2 regions of the Colwellia sp. MB3u-55 genome follow, and region 2 is predicted to be linked to the other one. Evidence: riboswitches for the same ligand, from Rfam matches in the RefSeq annotation. Region 2 holds a riboswitch; the other holds the start of a gene.
The links. Region 2 has a riboswitch for thiamine pyrophosphate ahead of H4J66_RS10695 (TonB-dependent receptor). Riboswitches for the same ligand answer to the same signal wherever they lie in the genome.

Region 1: another riboswitch for thiamine pyrophosphate. It lies ahead of thiC (phosphomethylpyrimidine synthase ThiC); the one in region 2 lies ahead of H4J66_RS10695 (TonB-dependent receptor).

Annotation. Positions count from the first base shown of each region.
Region 1 covers NZ_JACGUS010000116.1:99,549-102,983, reverse strand. The annotation lists gene H4J66_RS12470 (M1 family metallopeptidase) at 1-984, opposite strand, end outside; TPP riboswitch at 1,160-1,281, shown strand; gene thiC (phosphomethylpyrimidine synthase ThiC) at 1,387-3,348, shown strand; gene H4J66_RS12460 (FAD-dependent oxidoreductase) at 3,356-3,435, shown strand, end outside.
Region 2 covers NZ_JACGUS010000114.1:148,705-152,139, forward strand. The annotation lists gene H4J66_RS10695 (TonB-dependent receptor) at 1-1,518, opposite strand, end outside; TPP riboswitch at 1,609-1,727, opposite strand; gene H4J66_RS10700 (single-stranded DNA-binding protein) at 1,847-2,497, shown strand; gene H4J66_RS10705 (SHOCT domain-containing protein) at 2,543-3,435, shown strand, end outside.

The DNA.
Region 1 (3,435 bases), on a different contig from region 2:
ACGTCCTAAATAACCATTTTGATAACCATTACCATAAGTCACCGAACTTTGATGTTCCATCCCCAAATATGGTGCCTCCACCAGTTTATAACTGTCTTCATAAAACGGATAAGGACCAAACCAATGCTCGAACGCTTCAATGGTTCGTTTTGCTTCTTTAAACTGTTTTCTTGCTTTCGCTAAGTTTTCCCGTAAAACATAGTAGTCCATATCAAGCTGACCTTTTTCACCTTGATACTTTTCACCAAAATGAACATAGTCACCAATGTTAATATTGACCCCATAATTATTGATAGGATTGACAACTTGCCAATGATAAATTTTTGTTTTATCAATTTTATTGTGTTCAACTTTAATTAATCGGCCATTAGACACATCCATTAAATGTTCTGGCACCTCAACACTGATTAATACGCCGTTGTTGGGCTCGTCGGCAGGATGATCTTTATTTGGCCACCAAATACTAGAGCCAATGCCTTGATTTGAAGTGGCAATAAAGTCGAGACCATTACTGTCTTTCTTCCAAGTAATACCACCATCCCATGGGGCGTTTTTTGCGGTAACGGGCTGTCCAGAGAAGTACATAGTTATCTTCTGCTCTGAGCCTATTTCTTGCTTACTGGCTGGGGTGATAAAATAAGAATAGCCATCTTGCTCTACTTCAAGCGCTTTACCATTTTGGTGCACTTTCTCAAGCTTCATTGGCGCTTGTAGCTCTATTTGTAAACGTTCACCTTTAGCTAGCACGTTATAAGTCATGATGTTTTTACCTGAAAAAAGCTTAGTTTCAGGGTCAACTTTTACATTAAGATGATAATGAATTAGATCCCACCACATTCTTTCTAGTGTTATTGAGCCACGTAATTGTTCTTGATGCGTTATCTTGCCACTTTCTTGTTGCCAATTACTCGCGCTAACATGCCCAGCAAAAACCATAGCGCAAACTAAGCCAGCAAGTGAAGTCGTTATCCGTTTTTTTATCATTGTTATTGTCCTAACACTCTCTCGTACACAATATACTAGCATTGTGTAATATAAATTGTGAACCCTAAAAAGGGTAAGGTCTATCAACCACTCACATTGTTATCTAAAAAATTAATTATAACTAAATACAACATTATGATTGCGTATTTTGAAACTAATACGATAGAATCACCATAATTACTTGTCGGAGTGCTGAGATTATTTCTAAAGAAATATTCAAAGCTGAGATCGCGAAAGCGGGATCCGTAGAACCTGATCAGATTAATATCTGCGTAAGGGAACAAGGTAAAATATAGCGGTTAAAGCATTAATATTTATTCCGTTTTATTTTTTCCTCACTCTACACTTCGTCTTTTTATTACTGCATTTATAACAAAATGCAACTTATTAAAAGGCAGCATAATGACCAAACCAGCTAAAAATCTCACTCGCAGAGAACGTCGCGAACAAGCTGAAACATTTTTAAAAAACGTTTCAGATCAATCATTCCCAAATTCTAAAAAAGTTTATGTGCAAGGTAAAATCCACGATATCAAGGTAGGTATGCGTGAAATCACCTTGTCTGATACTTTATTAGCGGGTAACAAAGATAAGCCAACCTACGAAAAAAATGAACCACTTTGCGTCTACGATACCTCAGGTTTTTATACCGATGAAAGTGTCGATATAGACGTACACAAAGGTATCCCTCGCCTGCGTGAAAGTTGGATTGATAGTCGTGGTGATGTTGAGCTATTAACATCAAATAGCTCTACTTATGCTCAACAACGTTTAGCTGACGATGGTGTTGACGCAATACGCTTTGAACACTTACCTAAAATGCGTGTCGCTAAAAAAGGTCAAAACGTTACCCAAATGCACTATGCTCGCCAAGGGATCATTACCCCTGAAATGGAATATATTGCCATTCGTGAAAATTTAAAACGTGAGGAGGTCAAAGATAAAACCTTACTACTACAACATAAAGGTCAGTCATTTGGTGCCAGTATTCCAGCGCAAATTACCGCAGAGTTTGTCCGAGATGAAGTCGCGCGTGGCCGAGCAATTATTCCGGTAAACATTAACCACCCAGAATGTGAGCCGATGATTATTGGCCGTAATTTTTTAATTAAAGTAAATGCCAATATTGGTAATTCGGCGGTGACATCTTCCATTGAAGAAGAAGTAGAAAAACTGGTTTGGTCAACCAAGTGGGGCGCAGACACGGTAATGGATTTATCAACCGGCCGTAATATTCATGAAACCCGCGAATGGATCATGCGCAATTCACCAGTGCCCATTGGTACGGTACCTATCTATCAAGCACTAGAAAAAGTAAATGGCGTGGCAGAAGACTTAACCTGGGAAATTTTCCGCGATACCCTTATCGAACAAGCCGAGCAAGGTGTTGATTATTTTACCATTCATGCCGGTGTATTATTACGCTATGTTCCAATGACCGCTAAGCGTGTTACCGGTATTGTCTCACGTGGTGGCTCAATTATGGCAAAGTGGTGCTTAGCGCATCATAAAGAAAATTTTTTATACACCCACTTTGAAGATATTTGTGAAATATTAAAGCAATACGATGTCTCGTTTTCACTCGGCGACGGTTTACGCCCTGGCTCGGTTGCTGATGCCAATGATGAAGCACAATTTGCCGAATTACATACCTTAGGCGAATTAACTAAAATTGCTTGGCAACATGATGTTCAAACGATAATTGAAGGTCCCGGGCATGTGCCACTGCATATGATCAAAGCAAATATGGACGAGCAACTTAAACATTGTGGTGAAGCTCCTTTTTATACGTTAGGTCCGTTAACGACTGATATTGCACCGGGTTATGACCATATTACTTCGGGTATTGGCGCCGCTAATATTGGTTGGTACGGTTGTGCCATGCTCTGTTATGTCACTCCTAAAGAACATTTAGGCTTACCCAATAAAGAAGATGTTAAAGAAGGTTTAATGACCTATAAAATTGCAGCCCATGCCGGCGATTTAGCAAAAGGTCATCCGGGGGCGCAAATTCGCGATAATGCGATGAGCAAAGCACGCTTTGAATTTCGTTGGTACGATCAATTTAATATCGGTTTAGACCCTGAAAGAGCCAAGGCTTATCACGATGAAACCTTGCCACAAGAATCGGGTAAAGTTGCCCACTTCTGCTCTATGTGTGGGCCAAAATTCTGTTCGATGAAAATATCTCAGGAAGTACGTGATTATGCCGCAGGTCTTGAAGCCAGCAATAAAATAGAAATACAGTTACTTGACGAAGTGATTGTTTTAGATGCAACGCCAACCGATATAGCACAAGGCATGGCTGAAAAGTCGGCTGAATTTAAAGCGACCGGTAGTGAAATTTACCATCAGGTGAAGTAGTCAGCCGATGACTATTTCTAAGCAGATCCCTAAACCTACTCAAATCTGTGCCAATATCGTTGTTATTGGCGCAGGGTTAGTGGGTCG
Region 2 (3,435 bases):
ATTATTTAGCATATTCGATTGTAGGCCTAATTCATAATTGACTAAGACTTCGGTATCAAATTCTTTAAATTGGATTAATTGCTCGGGTAAATCCATATTAAAACCACCCGCTTTGTAGCCACGCGCGACACGAATATAGGCAGAATGCTCATTGTTAATGATCTTACTCAATGCGACGTGTCCACCCCACATGGTTTCAGACGGTTCAAACTCATCGCCAGCACTATCGCTATAATCGGTTGAACGTTTTTCAACGCGCAAACCTACTGATAACTCATGGCCATAGTTAAGAACACTGTCTAACTGGGTAAAAATTGCATAATTATTAGCTGAGTATGTAGAGTCTAGTACTTCGTCTGCCCAACCATTATAAAAAGAGTCAAGGTCGTTATCTTCATTCATTTTGCTAATGTAAGTACCCACTAGCCAAGCAGTTGTATTGTCGAAAATTCTTGAAGCGTCATTTGATGATAATCGAAACTCTTGTGACCATACATCTCTATCGGCGCGTTTGTCCCAAAGGTAACTGTATTCACATGGCGCACCATCACAATTTTTACTTGCCCAATAATCTGCGTTTGCCCAATCACCATCATAAGCGTGCTGATGCTCTGTCGTGGTATAGCTACTTATCGCTTCGAATTTTGCAAATGACAAACCTTCAAAACTAAATTTTAGTGCCCCACCATGCGATTTTTGATTATCAACACCTGGATTGTCCGTGATCGTATTAAAGCCGTTGTTATCTAATGTCCAAGGATCGAAACTATTATCGTTATCCGCAAATATATAAGTAAAATCAACACTTAAATCTTCTATTGCCGTATATTGCAATTTGAACTTTCCAGAAAACTCGTCAATGCCATTAGTATCATCTCTATTTAAATAAAGATTGTCGCGATAACCGTTTTGTTGATGTTGCTCTAGTGATATGCGGTAATTTAAGTATTCAGTGAGAGCACCAGAGCTATAACCGGCAACATTAATTAAGTCGTCATTGCCTAATGTTACTTTAAAACCATGCTCGGGTAATTCTGTTGCGTCTTTTGATTTTATGTAAATTAAACCCGCAAGCGCATTGGCACCAAAACGTGTTCCTTGTGGACCTCTTAAGACTTCAACTTGTTGAACATCGTACATAGAAGCTGCCATGCCCAAGCCTGACAAATCGATATCGTCGACAATGAAGCCCACTGATGAGTTTGGCGCACCGCGGTATTCAGAGCGTTCACCGACGCCTCTAATTTGTAAATATTTCGGACGAGATGTTCCACCAGAGAAATTTAAGTTGGCGACACCATTAATAACTTCTTCAAAATGTTGAATGCCCTGCTCAGCTATTTTTTGTTGGTCGATGATTGCAATACTAGTAGGTGCTTGCGCTAAAGATTGCTTATTAAAACTGGAAGTGACAGTTATACGCTCAATATCATTTGACTCATTTGCTTGTGTGACACTGGCAAAAGTCAATAAAGTCGTTGTTACCGCGATTGAAATAGGAGATTTTATAAAATTCATACTGGGCTCTTTTTATGGCATGCAAGCAAAAAAGAGCAATAAGGCAAATACACCGTAAGTAAGCACTTACACAAAGTGTTTACGATAAATATTCAACATATTAACCATTCCTACGCCGGCATTATCCGTTTCAGGTATTAAGGGTAAAAATTCTCAGCAATACAAAAGCTTATTAACAACAGCTTTTTATTGCACCCCTTGGTTTGTTCGGCATACTAACAATTTTATCATCAAAGTACAGAAAAATTATGGTTGTTTAATGTCATGTATTTGCTTAATCTGATGATTTTCAGTAAATTAGCACTATAGTTTTTTTTATTAAATTGCCATGACAAATCATCTAAGCCAAAATCATTTATGTTCAGTAACCTTATTAGGAAATTTAGTTGCTAAGCCTGATATTCGTTATCAAGCAAACCCAGTCCTTGCTGTAGCTGAGTTGGTATTAGCAACCCATAGCCGATGGTTTGACAAAACGAGCCAACAGTTTAAAGAATGGACGAGTTATCATACGGTTAAAGTTATTGGTGATATTGTTGATCGTTCACTTATTCACTCGCAAAAGGGTGATATTATTTTAGTGCAAGGTTATTTACTTAATAGTAAAAAAGCTAACCGTGAAATACTACACGCCACTTATGCACAAACATTTGCAAAGGGTTACGCCCAGTCAATAAACCAAGTGCATATGAGTGGTGAAATAAGCAGCGACATTAATTTAGTACTAACCGAGAATAATAAAGAATTAGTCGCGCTTAACTTAACCGTTAATAATTTAGTGTATTCGCCTATAACACAGCAAACCCAAAATATTTCTATCGAACGTTCGGTACATATCTGGGGCAAACAAGCACATTATATTAAAGATAAAGCCGAGCTAGGCGACCAATTAGTTGTCGACGGAAGATTAAGCTATCTCAATGATAGTAAAAAATCACAATTTATTGATTCACACCAAGTCATTTTATTGAAACATTAAAACGGATTACCTATAATTTTATAAAATTAGGATTGTTGGCAAAATATGGACGTTTTTCATTATATAAAAAAAATAACTACGCAAGCACTTCTAATGTTGCTGGCTTTTTATTGGCTATTAACGCCCTTAACTACGGTTGCTGAAGAAGTTCGACTCGAAGTTTTAGCCCAGCTACCTAGCCTAAGTTCAACTAATAAAACAACCGTTATTGCATTACCTGTTAATAGTGAGAATAAGCAGCAATACTTAATTGCAAACGCTGCTGGCGAATTGTCTTTACTTAATAATGCCAAGCTCACTTTTTTAGCAAGCTTACCTTTAAATAATCATACTACCGATAAACAAGTTGAATTAACCGCGCTAACGTTTCACCCCAGTTTTTTGTTAGCAGATAAAACTGGCTTTCAAAACTTTTTTACTGCACATATTGAGCCCGCTAAAATAAACAATAATGTTGCGCGATTAACGCTATTAGCCGATCCGGTTGCATTGCCATTTGACGCTGTGATAACGCAGTGGCAATACGACAACACAGCGGCAATTAAAATTGATGTGCAGCAACGCAGAGAAGTGCTGAGAATTGCGGTGCCAACTGCCACACACCAAATACAGAAAATTGCCTTTAATCCATATAATAAAGTATGGCACGATGATTATGGCTTAATGCTTGTTGCTTTGTCTGACAGTAACGCTAGCTTAGCCAACGCTAGCGAAGGCGCTTTATATTCTGGCGTTGTGTTACGCATTAATCCTGAAAAATTGGGCTTAAGAAATTATAGGGTGCCAAGTAGTAACCCTTTTATGAAAACAAACGACGTTAACAATGAGATCTTTATTTTAGGTGCTCAAAGCATTAGTTCTTTTTCGTGGTCAAAAAAACATTATGGCGCATTACTCGTAGAACATGACTACGATGGCGGTCACCAAGTTGTTGTTGC